3 regions of the Demequina sp. NBRC 110054 genome follow, and region 2 is predicted to be linked to each of the others. Evidence: predicted binding sites of a transcription regulator. Region 2 holds the regulator's gene; each other region holds the start of a gene.
What was found. Region 2 encodes HrcA, which represses chaperone genes, less so after heat shock. Its sites were predicted from a motif close to TTNGCACTCGNNNNNNNCGAGTGCNAA; they were not measured.
Positions count from the first base shown of each region.

Region 1: a site for HrcA is predicted at 3,788-3,814, ahead of groL (chaperonin GroEL). Genes of this name have one in related genera too.
Region 3: a site for HrcA is predicted at 3,098-3,124, ahead of groES (co-chaperone GroES). Genes of this name have one in related genera too.

Region 1 is NZ_BBRK01000004.1:1,426,489-1,432,133, reverse strand. Features, by position in the region: gene B7K23_RS06555 (cold-shock protein) at 1-180, opposite strand, end outside; gene B7K23_RS06550 (DUF4031 domain-containing protein) at 363-638, shown strand; gene B7K23_RS06545 (zinc-binding dehydrogenase) at 813-1,832, shown strand; gene groL (chaperonin GroEL) at 2,047-3,672, opposite strand; gene B7K23_RS06535 (LytR C-terminal domain-containing protein) at 3,901-4,515, opposite strand; gene B7K23_RS06530 (DUF3263 domain-containing protein) at 4,536-4,823, opposite strand; gene B7K23_RS06525 (uracil-DNA glycosylase) at 4,926-5,600, shown strand.
Region 2 is NZ_BBRK01000005.1:652,587-658,231, reverse strand. Features, by position in the region: gene hemW (radical SAM family heme chaperone HemW) at 1-589, shown strand, start outside; gene B7K23_RS12365 (AAA family ATPase) at 593-1,159, opposite strand; gene B7K23_RS12360 (DUF4870 domain-containing protein) at 1,312-1,977, opposite strand; gene B7K23_RS12355 (DUF4870 domain-containing protein) at 2,068-2,391, opposite strand; gene hrcA (heat-inducible transcriptional repressor HrcA) at 2,732-3,739, shown strand; gene dnaJ (molecular chaperone DnaJ) at 3,736-4,872, shown strand; gene B7K23_RS12340 (EI24 domain-containing protein) at 4,893-5,645, shown strand, end outside.
Region 3 is NZ_BBRK01000004.1:273,660-279,304, forward strand. Features, by position in the region: gene B7K23_RS01220 (TSUP family transporter) at 1-512, opposite strand, end outside; gene guaB (IMP dehydrogenase) at 509-2,020, opposite strand; gene B7K23_RS01230 (WhiB family transcriptional regulator) at 2,260-2,553, shown strand; gene groES (co-chaperone GroES) at 2,688-2,981, opposite strand; gene B7K23_RS01240 (SAM-dependent methyltransferase) at 3,166-4,359, shown strand; gene B7K23_RS01245 (glycoside hydrolase family 3 N-terminal domain-containing protein) at 4,431-5,645, opposite strand, start outside.

The sequences.
Region 1 (5,645 bases), on a different contig from region 2:
CAGCGCGGACGGGCCGCGGCGGCCGTCGGCGATCGAGAACTCGACCTTGGTGCCCGGCTTCGGGTTGGCGGCGCCGTCAGGCAGCGCGGAGGCGTGCAGGAACACCTCGCTGCCGTCCTCGCTCGCGATGAAGCCGAACCCCTTGTCGGAGTCGAACCACTTCACTTTCCCGGTGGGCACATCTACCTCGCTGGTCTCGTTGGCGCCGCGTTCACGGCCAGGGCAAGTCTAACGGTCCTCACCGACGCCGTTGCAGTCGGGCGGGGCGCGTCCGCGCGGTGCGACCCGCACGGTCACACCAGGCGCGCACCACAGGCCCGCGCGGCGCGCTCGATCGGGCCGCGCACCCCTACCCTCGAGGAATGACGGTCCTGATCGATCCCCCGCTGTGGCCCAACCACGGCACGGTGTGGGGCCACCTCGTCTCCGACGAGTCGCTTGCCGAGCTCCACGCCTTCGCGCGGGAGGCGGGCATACCCGAGCGAGGGTTCGACCGCGACCACTACGACTACCCGGTCGAACGCCAGGAGCAGCTGCTCGCTCAGGGCGCCATGCTCGTGTCGACGCGGGAGCTCGTCCGCCGGCTGCGCGCCTCGGGACTGCGTGTGACCGCGGCGGCGCGGCACGGGCGCTCCTGACGCCTCCGGCGCCCGGGAAACGCGGGCTTCGCCGAGAGGGAAAACCCTGGGGCATCTGTCCGACACCTGGCGATCTTCCGCTGATCGTGTTTTAGTTGGCATGCCAACTAACGCGCGACGCGGCGCCACCGGCGCCCTCCGCCACGCGTGCGAAGAAGCACGAGGAGTCCCCACATGAAGGCATGGCAGTTCACCGGCACCCATCAGCCGCTCGTCCTGAACGAGGTGCCCGAGCCCACCCCCGGCCCGGGCGAGGTCATCATCGACGTCAAGGCAGCGGGTCTGTGCCACTCCGACGTCGGCGTCCTCGAGGACGAGGGCTGGATGGCCCTGATCCCGAACCTCCCGGTGACGATGGGCCACGAGATCTCGGGTGTCGTCTCCGCGGTCGGCGAGGACGTCGAGGACTACGCCGTCGGCGACCGCGTCGGGGTGTGCCCCACCGGCCCCACCGGCATCGCCCCGGGATACGGTCGCGACGGCGGCTTCGCCCCGAAGCACCGCGCCGCGGCGGTCGACCTGGTCCGCATGCCCGAGGGCCTGTCCTTCCCGCTCGCGGCCGCAGGCACCGACGCCGGCATGACCTCGTACCACGCGATGGCCGCGATCGGCGCGGTCCAGGCCGGCGAGAAGGTGGCCGTGATCGGCATCGGCGGCCTCGGCCAGATCGGCGCGCAGGTCGCCAAGGTCAAGGGCGCTGACGTCACCGTCGCCGAGCCCAACGAGGCGGCGTGGCCCATGGCCCGCCAAATCGGCGCGTCGCGCATCGTCAAGGACGTGTCGGAGCTCGAGGGCGAGGACTTCGACCTCATCGTCGACTACGCGGGCTTCGGCACCACGACGGCCGGCGCGATCAAGGCGGTGCGCTTCGGCGGCCGCGTGGTCCAGGTCGGCATGGGCCGCCTCGAGGCGACCATCGACACCCGCATCCTCATCACCCACCAGGTGAGCCTGCTGGGCTCGGTCGGCGGCACCGCGCAGGACGTCGCGGAGGTCTACGAGCTGTTCGCCTCGGGCCAGGTGACGCCGCAGATCTCGGCGATCGACTTCGACGAGATCGCAGAAGGCATCGAGCAGCTCCACCAGGGCAAGGCCCGCGGTCGCGTGGTCGCGCTGATGGACACCGAGGCGGAGACCGACGCCGCGGCTGCGCGGCTGCAGGGCGACGACGCGTCGCACCCTGCGCACCGCTAGCAGCGGCGCCCGCCTGCCGCCCATGCGCTCCGCACGGATCCCCGGCCGACACGCGAGCGTGTCGCTTCCCACGCCGGCGTGTCGCCCGGGTGTCGCGCTCAGATCCGTGCGGAGTGCATGAGGCAAGGACGATGCGGCAGTCGCCCCGGCACGACGAAGGCCCCCGGGTTTCCCCGGGGGCCTTCGTGCTGAGTCTCGCGGTGCGAGGGTGGGCTTAGAAGCCCATGCCGCCCATGTCGGGCGCACCGGCCGGCATGGCCGGCTCGGGCTCGGGCTTGTCCGCCACGACCGCCTCGGTCGTGAGGAACAGGCCGGCGATCGACGCGGCGTTCTGCAGCGCCGAGCGGGTCACCTTGACCGGGTCGTTGACGCCCGCGGCGAGCAGGTCCTCGTAGACACCGGTCGCGGCGTTGAGGCCGTGGCCGATCGGGAGGTCCTTGACCTTCTCCACGACGACGCCACCCTCGAGGCCGGCGTTGACGGCGATCTGACGCAGCGGGGCCGAGACGGCCGCGGCGACGATCGAGGCACCGGTGGCCTCGTCACCCTCGAGCGCGAGGTCGGCGAAGGCGAGGTTGCCCGCCTGGATGAGCGCGACGCCACCACCGGCGACGATGCCCTCCTCGACGGCAGCCTTCGCGTTGCGGACGGCGTCCTCGATGCGGTGCTTGCGCTCCTTGAGCTCGACCTCGGTGGCCGCGCCCGCCTTGATGACGGCGACGCCGCCGGCGAGCTTGGCGAGGCGCTCCTGGAGCTTCTCGCGGTCGTAGTCCGAGTCCGAGTTGTCGATCTCGGCGCGGATCTGACGCACGCGGCCCTCGATCTGCTCCTCGGCGCCAGCGCCCTCGACGATCGTGGTCTCGTCCTTGGTGACGACGACCTTGCGCGCCTGGCCCAGCGAGCTGAGGTCGGCACCGTCGAGCGACAGGCCGACCGACTCGGAGATGACGGTACCGCCGGTCAGGATCGCCATGTCCTGCAGCATCGCCTTGCGACGGTCACCGAAGCCCGGCGCCTTGACGGCGACGGCCTTGAAGGTGCCGCGGATCTTGTTCACGACGAGGGTCGCGAGGGCCTCGGACTCGACGTCCTCGGCGACGATCAGCAGCGGCTTGCCGGTCTGCATGACCTTCTCGAGAACCGGGACGAGGTCCTTGACGTTGTTGATCTTCGACTCGACGAGCAGGACGTACGCGTCCTCCAGGATGGCCTCCTGGCGCTCGGGGTCGGTGACGAAGTACGCCGACAGGAAGCCCTTGTCGAAGCGCATGCCCTCGGTGAGCTCGAGCTCGAGGCCGAGAGCGTTCGACTCCTCGACCGTGATGACGCCCTCCTTGCCGACCTTGTCCATCGCCTCGGCGATGAGCTCGCCGATCGTGGAGTCGCCGGCCGAGATGCCCGCGGTCGCGGCGATCTGGTCCTTGGTCTCGACCTCCCGAGCGGCCTTGAGCAGCTCCGCGGTGACGGCCTCGACGGCCTTCTCGATGCCCTTCTTGAGGGCGATCGGGTTCGCGCCGGCCGCGACGTTGCGCAGACCCTGCGTCACGAGCGCCTGAGCGAGGACGGTCGCGGTGGTGGTGCCGTCACCAGCGACGTCGTCGGTCTTCTTGGCGACCTCCTTGACGAGCTCCGCGCCGATCTTCTCGAAGGGCTCCTCGAGCTCGATCTCCTTGGCGATGGAGACACCGTCGTTGGTGATGGTCGGCGCGCCCCACTTCTTCTCGAGCACGACGTTGCGGCCCTTGGGGCCGAGGGTGACCTTGACGGCGTCGGCGAGGGCGTTCATGCCCCGCTCCATGCCGCGGCGGGCCTCCTCATCGAAGGCAATGAGCTTTGCCATGAGTGTGTTCCTCTTCCGATGGGTGGTGGCTCCCGTGTCGCCCGCGACGGACGGCGCTCCTCGAGAGATTCCTGTCATCCCGCGAGAGGCGCCTCGACCGGAAGCCGAGGTCTAGTTAGCACTCGAAAGGGTCGAGTGCTAACGCCGATTCTGGCACTCTCACCCTTCGAGTGCAAATGACGGGAGGGTGAAGGCTGACGGCCCCCGCGCGGTCCCGCGCGACGCCTGCTACGCGGCGGGGTCCGAGGCGAGCAGCACCTCGATGGCGGTGCCGCCCGGCGTGGACTGCTGCAGCACGGAGTCGATGCCGAGCACATCGGCGATCTCCGCGGCGGTGTCCGCGAGCGCCTCATCCGCGTAGACGACGGTGTTCTGGCCGTCGGGGATGAGGGACAGGTTGATGTTGTTCGCCTCGACGCTCGTGAAGCCCTCGCCCTCGAGCAGCGTCTGCTGCGTGCCCGCGAGGCCCGCGATGCCCGAGCCGTTGCGCACGGCGACCGCGGTGTCGTACTCGATCACGGGCTCGGCGGTCTCGCTCGCGGAGGGCGATGCGCTCGGCGAGGCCGACGCGGCGGCGGACGCCGACGGCGTCGCGGACGCGGAGGGCGAGGCGCTCGACGTGGAGGAGGTGGTGGCTGTCGCCGTCGCAGTGGCGTCGTCGCTGCTCGTGATGTCCTGGTTCCAGTTCCACCACACGATGATGAACGCGAGAAGGCCGGCAAGCAGAAAGACGACGAGGGGCGCGATCAGGCCCATCACCCACGGACGAGGCGCGCGGTGCACGCCGACCGGACCCGCCTCACGGGCGAGCGCGTCGAACTCGTCCTCTTCGTACTGTGCCACGCGCCGATGCTACCCCGTGCTCAGGCGTGAGCCGAGCGGCCCCTGCCGCGCTGGCGCGCGGCTCGCATGCGACGCAGACGCTTCACGAGCATCGGGTCGTGCGCGAGCGCGCGCTCATCGTCGATAAGCGCGTTGAGGATCTGGTAGTACTCCGTGCCGGACAGCGAGAACAGCTCGCGCACGGCGTCCTCCTTGGCCCCGGCATAGCGCCACCACTGGCGCTCGAAGTCCAGGATCGCCGTGTCCCGCTCGGACAGGCCGCTCGGAGGAACCTCCTGGCGCTCAAGGCGCACCACGGATCCGCTCATGTTCCCCTCCTTCATCCTGACACCCAGGGTATCCGTGAATCACGTCGATGTCATTTGCCCCGCCCATGGTCCCGTCACCCGGTGCGTCGCTAGCCTGGGCCCATGCCGACGATGTGGAGAGAGCAGGTGGCTCCCGACTGGGTGCCGGTGCTGGCCGAGGTCGAGCCGACGCTGACCGGGCTGGGTGCCTTCCTCCGCGAGGAGATCGACGCGGGGCACGGCTACCTTCCGCCCGCGGACGCGATCCTTCGGGCCTTCGAGTCTCCGCTCGCGGACGTGCACGTGGTCGTCGTGGGCCAGGACCCGTACCCGACGCCGGGTGACGCCGTCGGGCTGTCGTTCTCCGTGCCGCCGGGGCATCCGCAGCCGCGCAGCCTGCGCAACATCGCCGCGGAGCTGAAGGACGACACCGGCGAGGTGCTCGTCGGCGGCGACCTGAGCCACTGGGAGGCTCAGGGCGTGCTCCTTCTCAACAGGGTGCTCACGGTGCGCCCCGGCCTGCCCGGCTCGCATCGCAGGAAGGGATGGGAGCAGGTGACCGAGGCGGCGCTGCGCGCGCTTGCCGCGCGTGGGGGACCGCTTGTGGCGATCCTTTGGGGCCGCGACGCACAGGCGGCCGGCGATCTGCTGGGTGCGACGCCGCGCGTGCAGTCCGCGCACCCGAGCCCGCTGAGCGCGTCGCGCGGCTTCTTCGGCTCTCGCCCGTTCTCCCACGTCAACGAGCTGCTCGCGAAGCAGGGCGCGGACCCGATCGTGTGGGGGACCCCGGTGGCCTGACCCGGTGGGAGCATCGTCCCGGCGGCCCCGGTACCCCGCGCCGAG
Region 2 (5,645 bases):
GTACGCGCTCGTGATCGAGCCCGGCACCCGCATGGGCGCGCAGCTGCGGCGCGGACAGATCGAGGCAGTGGACCTCGACACGCAGGCGGACATGTACGAGCTCGCGGAGGCCAAGCTGTCCGCCGCAGGTTATGCCTGGTACGAGGTGTCCAACTGGGCGCGCTCGCCCGAGCAGGCATGCCGCCACAACGTCGCCTACTGGCGCAGCCAGGACTGGTGGGGCGTCGGCCCCGGTGCGCACTCGTACCTGGGCCCGCGCGTGAGCCCGTCCGGCGAGGAGCTGGGCGCCGAGCGCTGGTCGAACGTCAAGCACCCGCGCGCGTACGCGGACCGTCTCGCGGCGGGGGAGTCGCCCGAGGCCGAGCGCGAGCCACTCACGGCCGACGACCTGGCGCTCGAGTCCGTGATGCTGCGGCTGCGTCTCGCCGAGGGAATGCCCGTCGCCGCGCTGCCTTCGCCGCGGCCGACGGAGATCGCACGGCTCGTGGCCGAGGGCCTGCTGGACGGGCGCGAGGCGCTTGCCGGCACGCTGCTGCTGACCCTCAAGGGGCGACTGCTCGCCGACGCCGCGGTGCGCGCGCTGACCTAGGGCTCAGCGAGCTGCGTCAGCGAGCGGACCCGCGAGCCAGCGGTCGACCTGCCGCCGCGAGCGCAGCCGTACGACGACGAGGCCCGGGTGCTCCGTCTCCGCCTCGGGCACCACGGAGTGGTAGAACCTCCGCCGCGCCCAGGACCACCGCACGATGTGCTCGCGATCGGTGAAGATCGTGCGCAGCGGCGGCTCGACGTTGTCGTTCCAGAGCTTCTCTCGGCGCACGCTGCGGCGGATCGTGCGCCGGATCACCCGGGGCAAGGTCACTGTGAGGAAGGGCATATCGACCCACACGAGTAGGTCGGCGTGGTCGGCGAGGATCGGTCTGGCCTGGTCGTACTGCCACTCGGTGACCCACGCTTCGCGCGAGACGAGCTCGTGCACCTCGTCCAAGAACTCGGGCCTCGGCGTCCAGTCCGGGCCGTGGAACATCGCGTCGAGCTCGGTGTAGGGGAGGCCGAGCGTGGCGGCGGTCGCTCTCGCGAGGGTCGACTTGCCCGCTCCCGAGACGCCCGCGACGGCGACGCGTCGGGGCCGGTGAGGGAGCGGGTCGTCGTAATCGAGCACGGACGCGATGCTAGTCGCCGACGCAGCGTGTCCGGCCCCGGGCCCCGGACATGCCGATGCCCCGCGGGCCGGGTACGGAGCGGCCGCGGGGCATCGGGCTGAGGTGTGACCGGCAGGGATGCCGCGCACGGGAGGCTGGGGGTGAGGAGCCCTCAGCGCAGGAACGGGATCATCAGCGGGATCCGGTAGTACTCGCCGTTGTTGGCCTTCACTCCGGCGACGAACGAGATCACGATCGCGTAGATGCCGTAGGCGACCATGAGCGGTCCCGTGACGATGAAGCCGATGAACAGGGTCACGAAGCCGATCAGCACGCCGCCGATCAGCACCACGAGCAGCGTGAGTTGAAGGTTCAGCGCCTGCTTGCCGTGGTGGTCGATCAGTGCGGAGCGCTCGCGGAAGATCAGCCAGATGATCAGCGGCACGAGCCACGACACGGTGCCGGCGGACAGCAGCGCGGCCGCCGCGGCGATGATGTGGATGAGCATCGACCAGTTGCGGGCCTCGGACTCGAGCATCCGCTGCGGCGCGTAGGGCTGCTGGGCGGGCTGCTGTCCCTGGTACGGCGGGACGGTGCCCTGCGCGTAGGCGCCGCCCTGAGGGGTCGAGCCGGAAGCGGGGGGAGGCACTGCTCCCTCGGCAGGGGCGGTGCTCGCCTGGGCGGGCGCCTCGGGAGTCTCCGCTGACGTGGACGATGCGGTGGGGCCGGCCTCGAGAGCGGGCGGCTGGCTGACGCCCTCGGCAGGGGTGCCTGCGGCGTCCTGAGAGGCGGCATCGGGCGTCTCGTCGACGCCCTCGGTGCGGTCGGTGTCGTTCATGTCCTCACGGTCCCACGACGCGACAGGGCCCCGCATCCCTCCGGAGAAGGAGCGGGGCCCTGATTGTGCGCTCGGGGTGAACCCTGAGCGTTACTTGATGATGCGCCAGTTGAACGGGTACCGGTAGTCCTCGCCCTTGTTCACCGCGATGGCCGCCTGGATGCAGAAGACCAGGGTCACCACGAAGACGGCGAGAAGGATCAGGAAGCCGATGAAGATGATGCTGGTAGCCCAGCCGATGATCTGGCCGATCACCATCAGGATGGAGAAGTTCAGCGCCTCCTTGCCCTGGCTGTCGACGAAGGCCGAGCGGTCCTTGCCGATCAGCCACACGATGAGGGGCGGCACGAAGCCGAACAGGATGATGCCGGCGTGGCCGAGCGTCGCGTACAGGCGCTCATCGCTCTCGGACATCGGGTTTCCCGGCTGCGGCGTCGGCGACACGGGCGGCGGGGGAGGAGGAGTCGTTGACATCGGTTTCACCACTTCGATTGTTGGGACATATGGTGCGCTCTGGCCGGCGTCACGGTCCCGGGCGTCGAACAGGTCCCCCGGGCGTTCGCCGACACGTCCAATCTAGCGATCACCGGGCCTTTTGTGCATGAACATCCGGTAATGGCAGTGAGTGACACTTCGTTCGCGGAAGGTGAGGCGTCACCATCGTGTTGCGGCTCGTGGAGGCGGTGGAGCGGCGACGCTAGAATTGGCACTCACGAACCGAGAGTGCCAGCGAGATCACGGGAGGTGGAACGGCATGACGGAGGAGCGCAGGCATGCCGTGCTGCGCGCGATCGTCGAGGGGTACGTCGAGACCTCGGAGCCCATCGGCTCGAAGGCGCTCGCGGCCCGCACCGGTCTCGGTGTCTCTCCCGCGACGATCCGCAACGACATGGCGATCCTCGAGGAGGAGGGGCTCATCGCGCAGCCGCACACCTCCGCGGGACGCATCCCGACGGACGCCGGCTACCGCTCGTTCGTGGACTACCTGGCCCACATGGCCCTGCCCGACAGCCACAAGCGTGCCATCAGCACCTTCCTCTCCGACGCCGTCGACCTCGACGACGTGATCGAGCGCTCGGTGCGCATGCTCAGCCAGCTGACGCAGCAGGTCGCGGTGGTCCAGTACCCGTCCCTGCGCGAGAGCGCGGTGCGCCGCGTCGAGCTCGTGGTGCTCGGCCTCGACCGGATCCTCGTCGTGGTCATCAGTGCCGACGCGCGCGTCGAGCAGTCGAACGTCGCGCTCACCACTCCCGTGCGGCAGGAGGAGGTCGACCGGGCCGTCCGCGAGATCAACGAGCTCGCCGTCGGCCGCGTGCCGTCGGCCCTCGAGCCCGCGCTCGACGCCTGGGCGGATCGTGCGGGCCAGCCCGCGTGGGCCGCGCCCGTCGTCCAGGCCATCATGCAGGCCGCGTACGGCGGTGCCGTGCAGCGCGTCGTGTTCGCCGGCACGTCGAACCTCGCGCGCGGCAGCGACCTCCAGGCCGACGCGATCGGACCGGTGCTCGACGCCCTCGAGGAGCAGGTCGTGCTCCTGCGCCTCCTCCACGAGATGACCGCGGGCGATTCCGACGTCGCGGTGCGCATCGGCCATGAGACTCAGAACGAGGCGCTCGCACGCACCTCGATCGTCGCCGCCGGCTATGGCAGCGGCCCCTCCGTGTCCCTGCTCGGGGCCCTCGGCCCCACCCGCATGGACTATCCCTCGACCATGGCCGCGGTGCGCGCGGTCGCCCGATACCTCTCCAAGGTGGTTGATTCTTGAACGACTACTACGCAGTCCTCGGCGTTGACAGGAACGCCAGCGAGGCCGAGATCAAGAAGGCTTATCGCAAGCTCGCGCGCGAGCTTCACCCGGACGTTGCCGGCCCCGACGGCGAGGAGCGCTTCAAGGAGGTCGGCGCCGCCTACGAGGTGCTGTCGAACCCCGAGAAGAAGGCCATGTACGACCGCGGTGTCGACCCGCGCGGCGGTGGCGGCGGCGCGCAGGGCGGCGCCCAGGGCTTCGGCTTCGAGGACATCTTCGAGTCCTTCTTCGGCGGCGGCAGCCCGTTCGGCGGCCAGCAGCGCGGCCCGCAGTCGCGCGTGCAGCGCGGCGGCGACCAGCTCGTGGGGGTCGAGGTGAGCCTCGAGGAGGCCGTGTTCGGCGTGAATCACGAGGTCGTGGCGGACCTCGCCGACGTGTGCTCGACGTGCTCGGGCTCGTGCTGCGCGCCCGGCACCCAGCCCACGACGTGCGCGACCTGTCGCGGCCAGGGGCAGGTGCAGCGCGTCGCGCGCTCGCTGCTCGGCAACGTCATGACCACCTCGCCGTGCCCCGACTGCGGCGGCTTCGGCACGATCATCTCCTCGCCGTGCCCCGACTGCGCGGGCCGCGGTCGGACGCACTCGCGCCACACGATCAAGGTCGACATCCCCGCGGGCGTCGAGACCGGCACGCGCATCCGCCTGCCGCACATGGGCGACGCGGGTGTCGGCGGTGGCCCCAAGGGCGACCTCTACGTCGAGATCCGCGAGAAGGCGCACAAGACCTTCGAGCGCCGCGGTGACGACCTGCACTGCACCCTCGAGGTGCCGATGACCGCGGCCGCGCTCGGCACGGTGCTCACGGTCGACACGTTCGACGGCGCGCAGGAGGTCGACGTCCCCCAGGGCACGCACTCGGGTCACACCGTGCGTCTCAAGGGGCTCGGAGTGGGCCGTCTGCAGCGCCCGGGTCGCGGCGACCTGTTCGTGCACCTCGACGTGCTCACGCCGACCGACCTCACGGACGAGCAGCACGAGCTGCTGACCACGCTCGCGAAGCTCCGCGGCGAGGAGATGCCCGAGGCTCGCCTGGCCCCGATCGGCGGAGGCGTGTTCTCGCGCCTCAAGGACGCCTTCATGGGTCGCGGCTAGGCCTCAGGACCTCTCGGCTCATGGACAGCGCGCGCGAGGCGATCAGGCTCGTCCTGGTCAGCTTCCGCGCGTGGCTCACCGACCCGAAGGTGATGCTCGTCGGCGCGCTTCCCGCGCTTCTGTCGGGCGTCCTGATCGCCGCCCTCATCGTCACGCTGCTCGTCGTCTCGCCGAGCGTCGAGGATCTGATCCTCGACGCCACCGGTCTGGACGGCACGCTGGGCCGCACGCTGTCCGCGCTCCTCACGGTGCTCGTCATCGTCGGCGGCTCGGTGGTCGCGGTGCTGATGTTCACCACGATCGCGCTGATCATCGGGCAGCCGTTCTTCGAGTACCTGTCGCGACACCTCGACGAGCGGGACGGGATCGAGGCGGTCAACGTCGACGAGGCATGGACCGGGTCCCTCAGCAGGGGGATGGTCGAGGGGCTCGTCACGCTGGCCACGTCGCTCGGGATCCTCGCCGTGACCGCCCTGCTCGGACTCATCCCCGTGGCAGGGACCGTCGCCGCGTTCCTCGCCTCGGCCGTCCTGGGCGGACGCATGCTGGCCCTCGAGCTCACCGCGTACCCCATGGCGTGCAGGGGTGTCATCGCGCGGCGCGACCGCATCACTGCGCTGCGTCCCGTGCGCGCCACCGCCTATCTGTTCGGCACGTTCATCTTCCTGATCTTCCTGCTGCCGTTGGGCACGCTCCTCGCGATGCCCGTCGCGGTCGTGGGCGCGAACACCCTGTCGCGCAGGGCGATCGGAGTGCGCGCCGAAGGCGCAGCG
Region 3 (5,645 bases), on a different contig from region 2:
CGCAGGTCGAAGCCCCGCAGCGCCACGCCGCCGAGTGCGAAGAGCGAGCCGGTGCCCGGCCCGAAGGCCCCGTCGTAGGCGCCGATCGCGGGCACCACCGTCGACACGTAGGTGCGCCTCGACATCCGGGCGCGCGGCGGAGGCAGGTGCGCGTCTCGGACCAGCAGGAAGTACGCGGCGATCGCGACCAGGACGAGCGGGATCACGATCTCGAGGGCCGCGGGGTCGATGAGAAGGACCACCACCGAGCCCACCGCGGAGCCGAGGAAGGCGACGAGCATCGGCCCCCGCACGTCGCGCCACGCGACTCCGTGGCGGCGTATCACCGCCACGGTCGCGGTGAGCGTCCCGAAGGAGCCCTGGAGCTTGTTGGTGCCGAGCGCTTGGACGGGCGGGACGCCCGCGAGCAGGAGCGCGGGCACGGTGATGAGCCCGCCGCCGCCGGCGAGGGTGTCGAGCAGCCCCGCCGCGAAGGCGGCGAGGGCCAGCGCGACGAGGACCTCCGCGCTCAGCTGCGGCCCGAGTAGTTCGGCGCCTCGACCGCGATCTGGACGTCGTGCGGGTGGCTCTCCTTGAGGCCCGCCGGCGTGATGCGGACGAACTTGCCCTTGGCCTGGAGCTCGGGGATCGTGCGCGCGCCCACGTAGAACATCGACTGTCCGAGGCCGCCGACAAGCTGACGCACGACCGACGAGAGCGGGCCCTTGTAGGGCACGCGACCCTCGATGCCCTCGGGGATCAGGTCGTCGTCGCTCGGCGCATCGGCCTGGAAGTAGCGGTCCTTGGAGTACGAGACGCGGCCGCGCGAGGCCATGGCCCCCATCGAGCCCATGCCGCGGTAGCTCTTGAACTGCTTGCCGTTGATGAGGACCAGGTCGCCCGGGGTCTCGGAGACACCCGCGAAGAGCGAGCCGAGCATCACGGAAGAGGCGCCCGCGACCAGAGCCTTCGCGATGTCGCCCGAGTACTGGAGGCCGCCGTCGGCGATCACGGGCACGCCCGCGTCCTTCGCGGCCTGCGCGGCCTCGTAGACCGCGCTCACCTGCGGGACGCCGACGCCGGCGACGACGCGCGTCGTGCAGATCGAGCCGGGGCCGACCCCGACCTTGACCGCGTCGACGCCCGCGTCGACCAGGGCCTTGGCTCCCGCGCGAGTCGCGACATTGCCGCCGATGACCTGCACGTGGCGCGTGGCGGGGTCGGACTTGAGGCGCTTGATCATGTCGATCATCGCCTGGGCGTGGCCGTGCGCGGTGTCGACGACGAGCGCGTCGACCTCGGCCTCGACGAGCGTGGTGGCGCGCTCCCAGGCGTCTCCGAAGAAGCCGACCGCCGCGGCGACGCGCAGGCGCCCCTCGTCGTCCTTGGTCGCGAGCGGGTACTTCTCGGTCTTGACGAAGTCCTTCACCGTGATGAGGCCCGTGAGCTTGCCTGCGGCATCGACGAGCGGCAGCTTCTCCACGCGGTGCTGGCCGAGCAGCTTCGCGGCGTCGGCGTTGCTGACCCCCTCGGGCGCCGTGATGAGCGGCATGGGAGTCATCTGGTCCTTGACCAGCATGCTCGGGAAGTCCGCGTGGTTGAGGAACCGCATGTCGCGGTTGGTGATGATGCCCACGAGCGTGCCGTCGGGCTGGACGACCGGCAGGCCGGAGACGCGGTAGCGCGCGCACAGCGCGTCGAGCTCCGCGAGCGTCGCATCGGGGCCGACCGTGACGGGGTCGGTGATCATGCCCGACTCGGAGCGCTTGACGGTGACGACCTGCTGCGCCTGATCCTCGATGGAGAGGTTGCGGTGCAGGACGCCGATGCCGCCGAGGCGGGCGAGCGCGATCGCGAGCCGAGACTCGGTGACGGTATCCATCGCCGCGCTCAGCAGCGGCACCTTGATCGAGATCTCGCGGGTGAGCCGGGTCGTGGTGTCGACCTCGGACGGGATGACGTCGCTCTCGCCGGGGAGCAGGAGCACGTCGTCGTAGGTGAGTCCGGTGTAGCCGAAGGGATCGTTGTCAGCGGGCGCCATGTCCCGATTCTACGGCGCGGATCTCTGCCAGCATTCCCACGTCGACCAGCCGACATCCTCGAACGGAGGGGGGTATTGCCAAGTGGGCGCGAAGGGGATAGACAGTCACTAAGTGTTCAACGAGGAACGCTTGACCTGGGTGAAATGTCCGATCTATGGTCATGATCACGGTTTGATAACGACGTCGCCAGTGACATCGCCATCTCGCCGTCCAGGGGGAACGACACAAGGGAGTTGCCATGGAGTCGATCGCAAGACTGCCGGCACCAACGCAAGACCAGTGGGAGTGGCAGTACCGGGGGGCCTGCCGCGGAGTGGATCCGGATCTCTTCTTTCATCCCGAGGGCGAACGTGGCGCAGCGCGTCGCCGTCGGGCGGAGGCCGCGAAGCAGTACTGCGCGAACTGTCCGGTACAGGAGCTCTGCCGTGAGCGCTCGCTCATGGCTCGCGAACCGTTCGGGGTCTGGGGCGGCCTGAGCGAGGACGAGCGTCACTCGATGCTCGTCAACAGCCGGATCAAGGCGGCGAGCTGAACCTCAGCGCTCGCACCGAGGTCCGCACAGAGAGACGCCGAGACCCCCGGAAGGATCATCCTTCCGGGGGTCTCGTCATGCACGAAGGGCTCCCGAGCCGAAGCCCGGGAGCCCTTCGACGCCTAGGCGTCTACTCAGCCGACGATGGCGAGCAGGTCGCGCGCGGAGAGGATGAGGTACTCCTCGCCCGCGTACTTCACCTCGGTGCCGCCGTACTTGCTGTAGATGACCTTGTCGCCCTCGGCGACGTCCACGGGGACGCGGTTGCCGTTGTCGTCGATACGACCCGGGCCGACCGCCACGACGATGCCCTCCTGGGGCTTCTCCTTGGCGGTGTCAGGGATCACGAGGCCGGAGGCCGTGGTCGTCTCGGCGGCAGCCGCCTTGACCACGACCTTGTCCTCCAGAGGCTTGATTGAGACCGACACTGCGGACCTCACCTTCCTTCTCGAAGTTCAGGTGATGACATCTCCCGGGCGACCTGCCGTCGCGGGGGTCAGGCGAGCCGGATCGATGCCACGCTCCCTTGCGGAGCACCGTCAGATTAGCACTCGCACGCGGCGAGTGCTAATGCGTCTGCGGGCGTTCGCCATGCGTGGAATCATCGCCGGTATGGACGCCGCCACCGCACGCCTGCTGCGGGCGCCCGAGACCCTCGCCCTGATCGATGGGCTGCCGCCGTACGACGCGATCGAACCACTGTCCTTCGGCAGCCGCCTGCGCGCCCAGGGGCTGGACGGAGCGCTCGTGGCCGCCGTGCTCACCCAGGCCGAACTGCGGCTCAAGGCGAGGGCCAAGCTCGGAGACTTCGCCGCCGGGATGCTCTTCACCAGGGAAGGGCTTGAGCAGGCGACGCGGCTGAGCGTCGCCGCGCGGCACGCGCGCCGGTACGCCGAAGCCGGATGCACGCGGGTCGCCGACCTCACCTCGGGGCTGGGGGTCGACGCGATGGCGCTTGCCGCTCTGGGGATGCCCGTCGTCGCCTTCGAGCTCGACGAGGCGACCGCCCTGCTCGCGGACCACAACCTGCGCCACTGGGACGATGCGGTGGTCGTCCACGCGGACTCGATGACGACGGTGCGGGGCGTCGACGGCGTCGACGCCGCCTTCGCCGATCCCGCCCGCCGCACGGGCCGCGGGCGCCGGCACGATCCGCGCGACTACTCCCCCGCGCTCGACGAGGTCCTCGCGCTGCGCGACGCGCTCCCCGCGTTGGGCGTCAAGGTCGGCCCCGGCATCCCTCACGACGCCATCCCCGCCTCGACGCCGGCGTCCCCGGTCGAGGCGCAGTGGGTGTCGGTCGACGGCGACGTAGTGGAGGCGGGGCTGTGGTGCGGACCGCTCGCCCGCCACGAGGGCCACGCCGCGCTCGTGATCCGGGGCGACGAGTCCCACGAGCTCGTGGGCGACCCCGTGCCCGGCGAGGCCGGCACGCTCGGCGAGTACCTCTACGAGCCCGACGGGGCCGTCATCAGGGCGGGCCTGGTCGGCCCTCTCGCGGACCGGACGGACGCGCGGCTGGTCGACCCGACCATCGCCTACCTCACCTCCGATGCCGAGACCGCGACCCCGTTCGCGCGCGGCTACCGCGTGCTCGAGGCCATGCCCTACTCGACGTCCCGCCTCGCGAAGGCGCTGCGGGAGCGGGGCGTGGGCCGCGTGGAGATCAAGAAGCGCGGGATCGACGTCACCCCCGAGCGGCTGCGCCCGCAGCTCAAGCTGCGCGGCCCCGAGTCCGCCACGGTGGTCCTCACGAGGCTCGCGGGCCGCCACACGGCCCTGCTCGTCGAGCCGCTCGACCGCTGACCGCTGGTCTCGGAGCCGCCGACCGCCCCGGCAGTGCGTTCCCGCGCGGACGACAGCATCGTCCGCGTGCCTCAGCAGGCGTCCGGCACTCCCGCGAGCGAGACCGGCCAGTCCCCCTCGGGGCCGGCTTCCCCGGCGAGCACCGCCGCGACGGCGGCGAGCGTCGCCTTCCCGCGCCCGTACGCTCCGACGTACACGTCCGCGTCCGACCCCTCGAGCCCCCACGGGCCGCCCATCGCGACCACGACATCCGCGCTGCCCGAGGAGCCGTCACCGCCCGTGACCCAGATCGACGTCCCCCCGGCGCCGACCGCGACGCCGAGCTTCTCGAAGGCGTCCGCAAGCGCGGCGCGGTCGGCCTCGAAGCCGCCCGAGAGGGTCACCGAGTCGCCGATGAACGGTGCCGAGCAGTCTCCGGCCGCGACCGTGGCGGAGCCGAGCGCGAGCGCCGCCGCATAGTCGCCGGTCACGGCGGTCGACGCGGGCGTGAGCCCCTCCTGCCAGCGCGACAGCAGGATCACGCGCGCGACCGCCTCGTCCAGGCGGTCGCGCGAGAGCGTGCCGTCCTTGACGGCCTGGACGATCGCGCGGCGCGCGGCGTCGGTGGACTCGGGCATGAGCAGCAGGTCGGCGCCGGCCGACAGCGCGGCGACCGCCGCCTCACCCGCGTCGTGGTCCCCCGTCACGGCGCCCATGTTGAGCGCGTCGGTGACCACCACCCCGGTGAAGCCGAGCTCGTCGCGCAGGTAGGCATAGGCCTCAGGATCGAGGCTTGCGGGAACGCCGCCCCATGCCTCGACCGCGACGTGGCTCATCATCACCATGGGCGCGCCGACAGCGATCGCCCTGCGGAACGGCACGAGCTCGGAGCCCTCGAGGTCGTCGAGCGAGCCGGACAGCACCGGCACCGACTTGTGCGAGTCGGTCGTCGCGGCGCCGTGCCCCGGGAAGTGCTTGAGCGCGGGGACGATGCCGCCATCCAGGTAGCCGAGCATCGACGCGACGACGGTTCCCGCCACCTCGGACGGGTCGTCGCCCGCGGAGCGCGAACGGATCACGGGGTCGGACAGGCCGACGGTGACGTCGGCGACAGGAGCGAAGTCCACCGTGAACCCCAGCTCGGCGATGTCCGCTCCGGCGCGCGCGTAGACCCCGCGCACGAGCGACTTGTCGGCGGCCGCTCCCGCGGCGAGGAACGCCGGGAGCTCGGGCACGATGCCATCGAGCCGCGCGACCGTGCCGCCCTCCTGGTCGACCGCGACGAGCGCCTGCCAGCCGCGGTCGCC